Regions from separate parts of the Pseudomonas sp. JDS08PS003 genome, predicted to be linked through region 2. Evidence: riboswitches for the same ligand, from Rfam matches in the RefSeq annotation. Region 2 holds a riboswitch; the other holds the start of a gene.
What was found. A riboswitch is a leader RNA that binds a small molecule or an ion and turns the genes downstream of it on or off. The one in region 2 is predicted to bind cobalamin.

Region 1 (7,252 bases), 880 kb from region 2:
CCCGCTCAGCACGGTGGCCTTCCAGTACGGCCTGAGGCACCAGGGAGCCGGCGTAGATGATCACCGGGCAGCGATGGATCAGGCGCTGGCCCTTGACCGTGATCAGTTCCGGGTCGCCGGGACCGGCACCGATGAAATAGACAGTCATGGCTGTCTCCTGTGAGAAAGGGGCTGGAGCCGTGCTTCAAATGAAGATTGCTCATGATCAAGGCGGGGGATTATCGAGGATTTTACCGGCAAGCGGCCATTGCCAGGGTGGCCTGGGCGTATTTCTGACGAGGGATCAGCAGTTGGGCCGGGCCGGGATGCAGCTGTTCGGCCATGGCCAGGGCAGCACTTTCGGCAACGCCGTAGCAGCCGGTACGTTCAAAGGCGATCTGTGAACGGTGGCTGAGGCGCAGGGCATAAGGTGCCAGTTGCATGCTGCTGAAACAGGTCAGTGGCAGTGCCAGTTGCTCGGCCAACTCCAGCAGACCGGGCTCGGCCTGTTTCAGGTCGATGCTCGCCAGGGCGAAAACCTGCTGCGTATCGATGCGATGGGCTTCCAGCACCTGATCCAGCAGCGCGCGCAGCGTGGTCACCGGGCAGCCTTTCTGGCAGCCCAGGCCGACCACCAGGGTCGACGCTGCGCGCACTTCGATCATGCCGAGTACTGATCCGTGTTCCTGCGCCGGAACAACCAGGCGCTGATCAGCCCGAGGGCCAGCCAGAAGGCGGCGTTGGTCAACTGCGAGGCGATTTTGAATTGTGCCTCCAGCTCTTCCGGGGCCAGCATCGAATGCACTTCCGGTTGTGGCGCGCCGATCACGTGAGGCACGGCGATGATGGCCGCGCCCAGCAGTTTCAGCAGCCAGTTGCCGGCGAACACGATCAGGGCAAGGCCCACGGCGGTGGAAGCGGCAGCGCCGACCCACCACACCTGGCGCTGTACCAGGTCGGCGGCGGCGGTGCCCGGCAACTCCGGTGGCAAGCCCAGGGTCGGCGCCAGGCAGAAGGTCGCATAACCCGCCAGGCCCCAGAGCAGGCCCTGGGAGGTGCGACTGGGCGCCCGCAGGGTGTAGAGCCCGGCCAGCATCAGGGCGAAGCCGACGGCCACCACCAGATTGCCGCCCGTGGTGGACAGCACTCGCTGCCAGCCATCTTCCGGTTCCCAGGCTTCGGCGTCGTGGCTGTGGCCGGCCATGGCGCCTTCGGCGTGTTCATGGACTTCTGCGGCCGGGGCCTTTTCATAGGTTTCCGCCTGCAGAATCAGCGGGGCCACCCAGAAGCTTTGCAGCAGGGTCAGCAGCAAGGCCGCCAGCAACCCGGTGAACCCTGCGGTTTGCGCAATACGCTTGATCATGTCGGCAGGTCTCAGTGGCAAGGGAAAGCAGCGCTGTGACGGGTGTCGTGGGCGGCGTTGTGCACCGCTTCGATATGGGAGAAGCCGGCGAAGTACACCAGGCAGGCGCCCAGCAGCGAAGCGCCGATGGCGGCCACCAGGCGCTGGCTCAGGGTGGAGGTGCTGCTGGTGGAATGGCTGGTGCTGCTGATGATCGACATGGCGCTTCCCTCTGGAGTGTCAGCGGGGAGAGTGGCGCAGGAAAACCCCGCGTGACCGGCACGCAGGGTTTGCAACAGCGCCCGCCCACCGCGGGTTTGTTATGTGTGTGTTGCGGGCCGGTCTCCGGGCTGGCGAGGGGCAGGGGCCGAGTCATGTCGGACCGTGCCGGCAAGTGTCGCCTTCCCATGCCTTGGCACAGTGGATCTGACACTTCGCTCGCTTACCGTTGCGGGGGCAGCACCGGACTGGTCACGGCTTTTGTAGTAAAGCACGTGATTCACCGGTTTCCCGTTTCACCCTGTGAAGGGCACCCGTAACAAGGCGCGTAGGAAATCATGGCCGGGGTAACGTCGTCAATTGCGGACGCCGGCGCATTGCCGATTGACCGTCCCCCGCGCTCTGCGTAGCCTTGCGCCTTCGAGGTTCTTCGACCAGCGGTCGAAGCTAAGAAGGGAACGCGGTCGATGCCGCGGCTGCCCCCGCAACTGTGAAGGGTTTCATTTCTGCAAGGCCACTGCATTCGCGTCCGGAACGCCTGCGGGAAGGCGCAGAAACCGCCAGTCCAATGACTGGCAAGCCCTCAGCCAGGAGACCTGCCTCGATCCCAGATTCTCACTACAACCGGGCGGGGTGATCCGGTGGCGAAATCTCCGCGCGCTCCTGCGCTGCGGCTCTCGTCCCGTTTGCCCGCCACCTTTGCCAAGGGGCATCCGATGAAAACACTGGCCAAACTTCCCGTCACCATCGTCACCGGCTTCCTTGGCTCGGGTAAGACCACCTTGCTGCGGCACATGCTGGACAACGCCCAGGGCCGGCGCATCGCGGTCATCGTCAACGAGTTCGGCGAGCTGGGCATCGATGGCGAGATCCTCAAGCAATGCTCCATCGGCTGCACCGAGGAAGAGGCCAGTGGCCGGGTCTATGAGCTGGCCAACGGCTGCCTGTGCTGCACCGTGCAGGAAGAGTTCTTCCCGGTGATGCGCGAACTGGTGGCGCGCCGCGGCGATCTGGATCACATCCTCATCGAAACCTCCGGCCTGGCCTTGCCCAAGCCCCTGGTCCAGGCCTTCCAGTGGCCGGAAATCCGCAGCGCCTGCACCGTCGATGCAGTGATCACCGTGGTCGACAGCCCGGCCGTGGCCGCTGGCACCTTCGCCGCGTTTCCCGATCAGGTGGACGCCCAGCGCAAGCTCGACCCCAACCTGGACCACGAATCGCCCCTGCATGAGCTGTTCGCCGACCAGCTGTCCAGCGCCGATCTGGTGATCCTCAACAAGACCGACCTGATCAACCCCGAAGACCTGGCCAAGGTGCGCCTGGAAGTGGCCGAAGAGCTGCCGCCAGCAGTCAAAGTCATCGAAGCCAGCAGCGGCCGCCTGCCGCTGGACGTGCTGCTGGGCCTGGGCGCCGGCTCCGAGGAGCACATCGACGGCCGCCACAGCCACCACGATCACCACCACGACGGTGACGACGACCACGACGATCACGATCACGACGCCTTCGATTCCATCTCCATCGAACTGCCCCAGGCCGACGAAAGCCTGCTGCTGGACGCCCTGACCCAACTGGTGGTCAAGCACGGCATCCTGCGGGTCAAGGGTTTTGCCGCGATCCCCAACAAGCCGATGCGTCTGCTGATCCAGGGCGTGGGCACGCGCTTCGACAAGCACTTCGACCGCAAGTGGGGGGCTGACGAAGCCCGCACCACGCGCCTAGTGCTGATCGGCCAGGAACTGGACGCCGCTCAGCTCGAAGCGCAACTGCGCGCCGCCCTCAGCGTGTAACCCATGCACCTGCTCAGGACCCAGCCCGGCGGTTTCGTGTCGGATGACAATATTGCCGACCTTGGACAGACCCCCGCCGAGCTGGTGATCCTGTGCAGCGGCGACTCCAGCCTGGCGCTGCTGGCGGACGCTGCCGAGCAATTGCCCGAGGACTACCCCAGCTTTCGCCTGGCCAACCCGATGCAGGTGCAGAACCATGCGTCGGTGGACCTGTATGTGGACGAAGTGCTGCGCCACGCCAAGGTGATCCTGATTTCCCTGCACGGCGGCATTGGTTACTGGCGTTACGGCGTCGAACGGCTGGTGGAACTGTCCCGACGCGGAGTGCAGTTGATCCTGGTGCCGGGGGACGATCGCCCGGACCCGGAGCTCAGCGACCTGAGCACGGTACCGGCCACCGAGCGTGATCGCCTGTGGCAATACTTGCGTCAGGGCGGCCGCGATAACGCCTTGAACTTCTATCGTTGCCTGGCCAGCGGCCTGCTGGGGCGCGACTACCCCTGGAGCGAACCGCAGACCCTGCCACGCACGGCGATCTATCACCCACACAAAAGCCAGGCCACCCTCAGCGACTGGCAGGCCGATTGGCAGCCCGATCAAGCAGTGGCGGCGCTGCTGTTCTACCGTTCCCACCTGCAGGCGGCCAACACCGGTTTTATCGATCTGTTCTGCCAGCGCCTGCAGGCGGCGGGGCTCAACCCCTTGCCGATGGCCGTGGCCAGCCTCAAGGAAGCCGGTTGCCTGAGCCAGGTGGAAGACTGGCTGGATGCAACCGCGGCCGGGGTGATCCTCAATACCACCGGCTTTGCCCAATCCAGCCCCGAAGCCCCGCACCTGCGGCCGTTCCGGCGCAATATTCCGGTGATCCAGGCCATTTGCGCCCAGGACAACGAACCCGGCTGGCGTGACAGCGAGCAGGGCCTGGGGCCGCGGGACCTGGCCATGCACATTGCCTTGCCGGAACTGGACGGGCGCATCATCAGCCGGCCCATCAGTTTCAAGGACCTGGCCTGGCGCAGCGAGCGCAGCCAGTCGGATGTGGTCTGCTATCGCGGCCAGCCCGAGCGCATGGATTTTGTCGCCGAACTGGCTCGACGCTGGGTCGAGCTGGGACGCCTGGACAATGGCCAGAAGCGCATTGCCCTGGTGCTGGCCAACTACCCGACCCGGGATGGTCGTATTGGCAACGGCGTCGGCTTGGACACCCCGGCCGCCGCGCTGAACATCCTCAAGGCCCTGCACGCCGAAGGCTACCCGCTGCCGGCCGAGTTGCCCGCCAGCGGCAGCGAGCTGATCCGGCAACTGCTGGGCGGGGTCAGCAACGACCTGGACAGCCTCGACCAGCGCCCGTGTCAGCAAAGTCTGGCCCTGGACGACTACGCGGTGATGTTCCAGGCCTTGCCGGAAGCCAATCGTCAGGCCGTGCTAGCGCGCTGGGGCGCACCGCAGCAAGACCCGATGTTCCGCGACGGGCGGATGATGATCGCTGGCCTGCGCTTTGGCCTGACCTTCGTCGGCATCCAGCCGGCCCGGGGTTATCAGGTGGACCCCAGCGCGGTCTATCACGACCCGGATCTGGTGCCGCCCCATGGCTACCTGGCGTTCTACTTCTGGCTGCGCCAGACCTATGGCGCCCATGCGCTGATCCATGTCGGCAAGCACGGCAACCTGGAATGGCTGCCGGGCAAGGGCGTCGGCCTCTCGGAGAGTTGCTGGCCGGATGCGCTGCTGGGCCCGCTGCCGAACATCTACCCGTTTATCGTCAACGATCCGGGGGAGGGCGCCCAGGCCAAGCGCCGCACCCAGGCGGTGATCATCGACCACCTGATGCCGCCCCTGACCCGTGCCGAAACCTACGGCCCGCTGCGTAATCTGGAGCTGCTGGCGGACGAGTACTACGAAGCCCAACTGCTGGATCCACGTCGTGCCCGGGAGCTGCAGCGGGACATCCTGCAACTGGTGCGCGAGACCCACATCGACCGCGAGTTGCAACTGGGCGAGCAGCTCGACAGCGACGCCGATGCGGCGATCTGGCTGCCGCGCCTGGACACTTACCTGTGCGACCTCAAGGAATCGCAGATCCGCGATGGCCTGCATGTGTTCGGCGAATCCCCTGACGGCCGACTGCGCATCGACACCCTGCTGGCCTTGCTGCGCATTCCCCGGGGCGATGGCAAGGGTGCCCACGCCAGCTTGCTGCGAGCTTTGGCCAAGGCCTTCGGCCTGGGCTTCGATCCCCTGGACTGCGCCCTGGCCGAGCCCTGGACCGGGCGCCGTCCGCAGCCGTTGCAACGGCTCAGCGAGGCCTTGTGGCGCACGGCGGGTGACGTGCGCGAACGCCTGGAGCTGTATGCCGCCGCCTTGATCGAAGCCGCGCTCCAGGGCCCGCTGGCGCAGTTGGACGAGGCGGGCTGGGAGCCGGTGCAGGTGATCATCGAGGCGTTGCGCGAGGTGGTCGCCCCGCGCCTGGACGCTTGCGGCCTCGCAGAAATGCGCGGCCTGCTGGACGCCTTGAGCGGCCGCTTCGTTCCCGCCGGCCCCAGCGGTGCGCCGAGCCGTGGCCGTCTGGACGTGCTGCCCACCGGGCGCAATTTCTATTCGGTGGACGTGCGCAACCTGCCCACCACCACCGCCTGGCGCATCGGTTTCCAGTCAGCCAGCCTGATCCTCGAACGCCACCTGCAGGACCACGGCGACCACCTGTTGCAGTTGGGCCTGTCGGTCTGGGGCACCGCCACCATGCGCACCGGCGGCGACGACATTGCCCAGGCCATGGCCCTGATGGGGGTGCGTCCAGTGTGGGCCACCGGCAGCCAGCGGGTCGACGATTTCGAGATCCTGCCCCTGAGCCTGCTGGACCGGCCCCGGGTTGACGTAACCCTGCGGGTGTCCGGGTTCTTCCGTGACGCCTTCGCCAACCTGATCCGCCTGTTCGACGCGGCGGTGCAAGCGGTGGCGGCCCTCGACGAACCCGATGACATGAATCCGCTGGCGGCCAGAGTCCGCGCTGAACGCGCAGCTTTGATTGCCTCCGGTCTGGATCAGGACACCGCCGCGCGTCAGGCCGGCTGGCGGATCTTCGGCGCCAAGCCCGGGGCCTATGGCGCCGGGGTCCAGGGGGCCATCGACGGCCGCCTGTGGCAGAGCCGCGAAGACCTGGCCGAGGTCTACTTGAACTGGGGCGGCTACGCCTATGGCGGCAGCGACGAAGGCACTGCCGCCCGTGAGCAGTTCGCCTCCCGCCTGAGCCAAGTACAGGCGGTGCTGCAGAATCAGGACAACCGCGAGCACGACCTACTGGATTCCAACGACTACTACCAGTTCCAGGGCGGCATGCTGGCGGCGGTGGAAAGCCTCAGCGGCGCCAAGGCCGCCAGCTACCACGGCGACCACAGCCAGCCGGACCTGCCGAAGATCCGCACGCTCAAGGAAGAACTGAACCGGGTGATCCGCTCGCGGGCGGCCAATCCGAAGTGGATCGAAGGGGTCAAGCGCCATGGTTACAAGGGCGCCTTCGAAATGGCCGCGACCCTGGACAACCTGTTCGCCTTCGACGCCACCACCGAGCTGATCGACGATCACCAATACGCTTTGCTGGCGGACGCCTACCTGCTGGATGACTCGACCCGCGAGTTCGTTCGCCAGCATAATCCCCACGCCCTGCGCGACATGACCGAGCGCCTGCTGGAGGCTCAGCAGCGTGGCTTGTGGCAAGAGCCCGGCGATTATCGTGAAGCCCTGGAAAACCTGCTGCTGGATATAGAAGAAGATTCCTGATTCGGCGTAGATCGCGAGCAAGCTCGCTCCTACAACGGCAATGCCCTACCTGTAGGAGCGAGCTTGCTCGCGAAGGCGTCCTCCCAGACACCCCTGACCCGACCCAAGCGAGACCCCGACATGAGCGACACCCCCCATTTTCCGCTGT
Region 2 (7,252 bases):
CCCGCTCCTCCTCCACCAACTGCTGGATTCGTCCACGCAGTGGTCGATCGCTGATACGGATAAAGCGCCAGGGTTGCATCAACCCGACACTGGGCGCCTGATGCGCCGCTTCCAGCAAACGCTGCAGCAGCTCGGGCGCGACACTGCCACCGGCGAAGTGACGCATGTCCCGGCGTTCGGCAATGGCGCGATAAACCGCCTCACGCTCCGCCGCAGAAAACCCCTGCTCACTCACCTGCCACGCCCTCTGCAGAAGCCGGCACGAACAACGCCGCCACCGCCGCCGGATTGGACGGAAAGTAAAAGTGCACATAGGAGGCAGTCATCCGCCCATCGCGATACACCGCTTCCGCACCACGACCACCATTGGGACTGATGCCACGGGCAATCGGCTCGAGTTGCGTGCTGGTCAGGGAATGATGATAGGTGTGGCCACGCAAGCTGCCCTCCGGCAACTCCACCGCTTGCAAGGCCAGGGCCGCCAGGCGTTTTTGCATCACGGCATCGCCGGGCAGCAACCCCAAGAGATTGGCACGCAGCCCTTCGACGTCGGTCAGGGAGTCCAGCAAATACAGCATGCCACCACACTCCGCGAGCAACGGCTTGCCCGCACCATGGTGAGCACGAATAGCGCCCAGCATCGCGGTGTTTTGCGCCAGTGCCTGATGGTGCAATTCGGGGTAGCCACCGGGCAGGTACAAACTGTCCGCCTCCGGCAACTCGGTGTCATGAATCGGCGAGAAGAAGCTCAACTGCGCGCCCATGGCCCGCAACAGATCCAGGTTGGCGCCATAGGTAAAGGCAAACGCCTCATCCCGCGCTACGGCGATTCGCACACCCGCCAGCAAAGGCTCGCAGGGCTCCGGCGTGGGTGCGGCAAAGCTCACTGCCGGCGGCAGTGCCACTTGGCAACTGCTGGCCAGGGCTGCAGCGGCGGCATCAAGACGCAGGTCCAGATCATTCAGTTCGCTGGCCTGCACCAGCCCCAAATGGCGGCTGGGCAGCTCGATGTCAGTCTCCCGGGACAAGGCTCCATACCAGCGCAGTCCCTCGGTGAGGCTGCCTTCAAGCAACTGCGCGTGACGCAAGGTGCCTACCCGGTTGGCCAGCACCCCAGCGAACGGCAGGTCCGGCTGATAGCGGGCCAGTCCCAGGGCCAGCGCACCAAAGGTCTGGGCCATGGCGGTGCCATCGATCACCCCCAGCACCGGGACTCCGAAATGCCGTGCCAGATCCGCGCTGGAGGGCGTGCCGTCGAACAGCCCCATGACCCCCTCGATCAGAATCAGGTCCGCTTCGCCCGCAGCCTCCCAAAGCAAGCGGCGGCTTTCTTGCTCCCCGACCATCCACATGTCCAGCTGGTACACCGGAGCACCGCTGGCTCGCTCAAGAATCATTGGATCGAGAAAATCCGGACCGCACTTGAATACCCGTACCTTGCGCCCCTGGTTGCGGTGCAAACGGGCCAATGCCGCGGTCACGGTGGTCTTGCCCTGGCCGGAAGCCGGCGCGGCGATCAATACCGCCGGGCAATGACGAACATCGGTCATGAATTCACACTCACAGCTCAACACCTTTCTGCGCCTTGATACCGGCCTGGAACGCATGCTTGATCATGCCCATTTCAGTGACGGTATCCGCCAGCTCGATCATCTCCGGCTTGGCGCCGCGGCCGGTTACCACCACGTGCTGCATGGGGGGACGGGCCTGCAGGTCACTGAGCACCTGATCCAGATCCAGGTAGCCGTGCTTGAGGGCGATGTTCAACTCGTCGAGTACTACCAGGCCAATCTCCGGGTCGTTCAGCAGCTCCCTGGATACCGCCCAGGCCGCTTCGGCCGCAGCAATGTCGCGCTGGCGATCCTGGGTTTCCCAGGTGAAACCCTCACCCATCACGTGAAACCGCACCTGCTCTGGAAAACGCCGGAAGAACAACTCTTCGCCGGTGCTGTTACGGCCCTTGATGAACTGCACCACGCCGCACTGCATACCGTGGCCCATGGACCGCGCCAGCATGCCGAAGGCCGAACTGCTCTTGCCCTTGCCATTGCCGGTCAGCACCAGCAACAAGCCACATTCGTTGGGCGAGTTGGCGATGCGCTCATCGATCACGGCTTTTTTGCGCAACATGCGCGCCAGATGGCGTTCGTCACGATCGGGGGATTCACTCATGGGGCAGCTCTCCGTTGGGGCTGGGGAACGGCGGGCAGGAAAAGAAAGAGACGGCGCTAGCCTGGCATCGCCCACCGTGATGCCGTTGGATGGATCAGGCCGGTCTCCGGGCTCATGAGGGGCATCGCTGCCGGGCTGCGCGCCTTCCCATGTCATCGACACAGTGGCATCTGGCACAGCCTTGACTCATCTACCGTTGCGGGGGCAGCGCCGGAATCGTTGCCGTGTCCATCGCTGGAACAGGCACTGACCGGCTTCCCTGTTTCACTCTGTCGACCACGGGCCACAGAGCACCTGAAACAAGTCGCGAAGGTTAGAGGGTTGGGGGTGGAGCGTCAATTAAAGCCGGCCGTCGCACATCGCACAAAACTGCACTGCATCAACAAACTGGCGCCAATCTTGTGCCACACTCAGAGCAATGATATCAAATAGCCACATTCCGGGACCCAGGTCCTGCCACACAACAATAAGGGGTGAGTTCGATGCAAGGCATGATCATCAGCAATCCAAAGCTGGAATTCCTGCGCCCGATGCTGGAACGCTGGTTCGATTGCATTGACCGCTACAACGCAGTCCGCGGCGATAACGAAACCCCGTACTGGTTCGATGAAAAGGCCAACCTGGGATTACTCTCCGCGGCCGCCTGGATGGCGGAGATGATCAGCCTGGAACACAGCCCCAGCAAGAAGCAGCAGGAGGAAGGTGCTCGCAACGCTCGTACCGACCTGTATCTGGCCACCAAGGACGAACGCGCTTATATCCAGACCACTCAGCGCTGGCCACGGGTCAACAGCCTGCACCTGACCCAGCCATTGCTGGACATTGCCAGTGACGCCAAAAAGATCAGCTATCCCAGCGACCTGAGGCTCGGCTGCCTGTTTGTAGCCCCGCAAAAAGCCCAGCACAGCGCCTCTCCCGAAGAACTTCAGGACATGCTGGACGAGTTGCAAAAGGAGCACTGCTGCGCCGTAGCCTGGTACTTCCCCTACGCCTACCGCAAGCTGCATAACGAAAGCGGCCACTACCATCCGGGTATTGCCGTACTGTTCAAGGAGGCCCGCTGATCAGGCGGAACCATCGACTGGCTATGCTCCTCTATGACTACGACGTTCGTGCACTCATAGGGAAATCAGCATGCTCAAGCTTCAACACACCTTGCTTATCGTTATCGCCGCCGGCCTCACCGCCTGCGGCGAAACCTCCAGCCTGCAAGTCTCAGACGGCACCGGACCGAACCCCAAGCTGCCGGAACCCAATCCCACGCTGATCCCCACGGTCAATATTGCCCCTGCCATCGGCTGGCCCCAAGGCGCAAAACCCACGGCCGCAGCCGGCACCCAGGTTGCCGCCTTCGCCGAAAACCTCGACCACCCACGCTGGCTGTATGTATTGCCCAATGGCGATGTATTGGTAGCTGAAACCAATGCACCACCCAAGCCGGATGACAGTCAGGGCATTCGTGGCTGGATCGCCGGAAAAGTAATGGGCCGAGCCGGCGCAGCCGTCCCCAGCGCCAATCGCATTACCCTGTTGCGGGACCAGGATCACGACGGCGTGGCGGAAACCCGCAGCCTGTTCCTGGAGAACCTCAACTCCCCCTTCGGCATGACCCTGGTGGGCAATGATCTATATGTGGCGGACACCGACAAGCTGCTGCGCTTCCCCTATCAGAACGGTGACACCCACATCAGTGCAGCCCCCACCAAGGTGCTCGACCTCCCCGGCGGCACACTCAACCACCACTGGACCAAGAACGTCATCGCCAGCAAGGACGCAAGCAAGCTTTATGTCACCGTCGGCTCGAACAGTAACGTTGGGGAAAATGGCCTGGATAAAGAAGAAGGCCGTGCGGCCATCTGGGAAGTGGATCGGGCCAGTGGCAAGCATCGCCTGTTCGCCACCGGCCTGCGCAACCCCAATGGCCTGGCCTGGGAGCCGGTCAGCGGAGCGCTATGGACCGCAGTCAATGAGCGCGACGAAATCGGCAGCGATCTGGTTCCGGATTACATCACCTCGGTCAAGGACGGGGCTTTTTATGGCTGGCCCTTCAGTTACTACGGGCAACACGTGGACGTGCGGGTCAAGCCACAAAACCTCGAGCAGGTGACCAAGGCAATCGCTCCGGATTACGCCGTGGGCCCACATACGGCCTCACTGGGCCTGACCTTCGCCGAAGGCAGCAAACTTCCCGCCCCCTTTACAGAAGGCGCCTTCATCGGCCAGCACGGGTCCTGGAACCGCAAGCCCCACAGCGGCTACAAGGTGATATTCGTGCCTTTCAGCGCGGGCAAACCCCAGGGACAACCAATCGACGTACTCAGCGGCTTTCTCAATGCCGATGAAAAAGCCCTGGGGCGCCCGGTCGGGGTAGTCATCGATCAGCAAGGAGGCCTATTGGTCGCCGATGATGTCGGCAACAAGATCTGGCGGGTATCCGCCGCCAAGGCGCCCTGAGTTCAGCGCTTGCGGCACAGGGTCAGGCCATCCCCCAGGGGCAGCAGTGACAAGTCGATGCGCGAGTCATCCTTCAAGGCACGATTGAGCGCCTGGATGGCTCGGGTATCCTCACTGGCGGCATTCGCCTCCAGCACTCGCCCGCTCCATAGCGTGTTGTCGAACACCACCAGCCCCCCAACTCGCAGCAAACGCAGGGCGAACTCCAGGTAGGCCGGGTAATTGGCCTTGTCCGCATCGATAAAGATCAGATCGAAAGACTCAAGCGGGCCCGCCTGCTCCAGGCCAGCCAGGGTCTCTAGCGCAGGCGACAGGCGCAGGTCAATACGCTGGTCGACTCCCGCCTCCTTCCAGTAACGACGGGCGGTGGCATTGTAGTCACCGGGAATGTCACAACAGGTCAACGAACCGTCGTCGGGTAGCGCCTGAGCCATGCACAAGGCGCTATAGCCGGTGAAGGTCCCGACCTCGAGGATCCGGCGAGCACCGGTGAGCTTGATCAGCAGCGCGAGGAACTGCCCTTGTTCCGGCGCCACTTGCCAGCGCGCATTGGGCAGCGCCTGGGTTTCGTCACGCAAACGACGCAATAGGGGCGTCTCACGCAGTGAAACGTCCAGCAGGTACTGATAAAGGGCATCGTCGAGGTTGAGAGTACGAGCAGTCACGAGCACCTCGACAGGGAAGGCTTATGGATTGTGCGCCAGATGTTCCGGCTGCAGTACACGCTTGGCGCTCAGGTAGGCCTTCTGCCAATAGGCCTTGGACAGACTGTCGAGCTTAACGGTGCCACCTGTGGCCGGGGCGTGCACGAAACGTCCTTCGCCAACATAAATCCCGGCATGGCTGACCTGAGAACCGCCATTGGTGGCAAAGAAGATCAGGTCACCGGTCTGCAAGGCATTCTTGCCCACATCCGGCGCCTGCATGCCAATCATTTCCCGAGTCGAGCGCGGCAAGGAAATACCCGCCGCATCACGGTAGACATAACCAATCAGACCGCTGCAATCGAATCCGGAGTCCGGAGTATTGCCACCCCAGCGATAAGGCGTGCCTACCAGGCCCAAGGCGCGAAACAGCACGTCTTCGGCAACCGGAGAAAAAGCCTGGGAGGAGTTGAATACCGGAGCACGTACCACAGGCGCCGGAGGCGGTGTACGGCTGGCGCAGGCACTGAGCAGTGCAGCGAGGGCAATAAGCGCAAAACGGGCCGAGGTCGACATAAGCTGAACAATCCTGATCGGGATGCGGCTTTCTCTGCCGTGGTACTGAAAACAAAACCGCGTAAGCAGGGCTTACGCGGTTAGTTTCAACAATAGATCAGGATTCTAGCGTCTACACGCCAAACTTCAAGTAAGACTTTAACTTCGCCCTACAAATAGTCTGCTTATTTACGTGCAGTGACTACAGTCGGCGCCATGGCGAGGGCTCGCTTGGCTTCGATGAAGGTCTTGCTCCAGTAGCTGTCACCCAGGCTATCGACCCGCACGCCACCACTGCGACGACTGCTGGAGTGGATGAACTGATCATCCCCCAGGTAGATACCGGCGTGGCTGACGCGCCCACGGCCATTGGTGCTGAAGAACAGCAGATCACCCGGCTTGAGGTTGTTGCGTGCGACCAGAGGAGCCTTGACGTTGATCATTTCGCGAGTGGAACGCGGCAGGTTCATGCCCGCCTCTTCGCGAAACAGATAACCGATGAAACCGCTGCAATCGAAGCCGGCCTCCGAGGTACCGCCGAAACGGTAACGGGTACCGATCAAGGACATGCCGCGCTCGAGGATGCTGTCAGCCAGAACTGGCAACTGGTAAGGCTTGCTGTCAGAGAACTCTGCCAGTTCCTTTTCAGTTGCCAGCTCTTCCTGGTAAACAGCGGAAGACTGGTTTTTTGCGGAGACTTGAGCCTGTTGCACGGGCTGCTGCTGAGACACCGGAGTGTGAGAAGCGCAACCAAACAACAGGGTAACGAGTGCGAGAGGCACGAGGGGTGCGAAGCGATTTAGCATGGGCACGACCGTGGCTTGAAATAAAAGAAGACGCGACTATGCCTTCTATCGCCCTCATTTGCAAATTCAATCGATCAGAATGTGACTTATGAGTTTCTTCCGTACATCTAAGGCTTTAAGCCCATTTTAAGTTCGCCCGCCTCTGGAAACCCTTCCAAAGGTGCGTTTTCTGGCGCCTGAAATATGCCGAACGCATCCCAGGGAAACTCTGCAGGCCCCGGTTTTACCAGCCTAGGGTCTCTTTCAGGAAGGGAATGGTCAGTTTGCGCTGAGCTTGCAACGAGGCCTGATCAAGACGTTCGAGCAGCTCGAAAAGAGCACTCATGCTGCGAGTGCCGCGAGTCAGAATAAAATGCCCGACTTCATCGGTCAGGTGCAGTCCACGACGGGACGCACGCAGTTGCAGGGCACGCAATTTATCTTCATCGGAGAGCGGACGCATCTGGAAGATCAGCGCCAGGGTCAGACGGGACTTCAAGTCCGCCAGCTTCACTGGCAACTCTCGGGGCGAGGTCGAGGCCGCGATCAGCAAACGTCGACCACTGTCGCGCAAGCGATTGAACAGATGGAACAGTGCCTCTTCCCAATCCGCTTTGCCGGCCACCGCCTGCAGATCATCCA

Region 1: linked by a shared signal. The riboswitch ahead of cobW (cobalamin biosynthesis protein CobW) and the one ahead of cobO (cob(I)yrinic acid a,c-diamide adenosyltransferase) in region 2 are both predicted to bind cobalamin.

The regions. Positions count from the first base shown of each region.
Region 1 covers NZ_CP120724.1:4,529,846-4,537,097, reverse strand. Annotated here, with positions in the region: gene cobM (precorrin-4 C(11)-methyltransferase) at 1-148, opposite strand, end outside; gene P7C00_RS20105 (cobalamin biosynthesis protein) at 231-644, opposite strand; gene P7C00_RS20100 (CbtA family protein) at 641-1,342, opposite strand; gene P7C00_RS20095 (CbtB-domain containing protein) at 1,354-1,542, opposite strand; cobalamin riboswitch at 1,640-1,873, opposite strand; cobalamin riboswitch at 1,947-2,159, shown strand; gene cobW (cobalamin biosynthesis protein CobW) at 2,257-3,327, shown strand; gene cobN (cobaltochelatase subunit CobN) at 3,331-7,104, shown strand; gene P7C00_RS20080 (AAA family ATPase) at 7,225-7,252, shown strand, end outside.
Region 2 covers NZ_CP120724.1:5,407,646-5,414,897, forward strand. Annotated here, with positions in the region: gene bluB (5,6-dimethylbenzimidazole synthase) at 1-235, opposite strand, end outside; gene P7C00_RS23855 (cobyrinate a,c-diamide synthase) at 228-1,550, opposite strand; gene cobO (cob(I)yrinic acid a,c-diamide adenosyltransferase) at 1,561-2,172, opposite strand; cobalamin riboswitch at 2,252-2,485, opposite strand; gene P7C00_RS23865 (hypothetical protein) at 2,655-3,236, shown strand; gene P7C00_RS23870 (sorbosone dehydrogenase family protein) at 3,307-4,626, shown strand; gene P7C00_RS23875 (class I SAM-dependent methyltransferase) at 4,629-5,291, opposite strand; gene P7C00_RS23880 (C40 family peptidase) at 5,313-5,846, opposite strand; gene P7C00_RS23885 (C40 family peptidase) at 6,011-6,631, opposite strand; gene hda (DnaA regulatory inactivator Hda) at 6,855-7,252, opposite strand, start outside.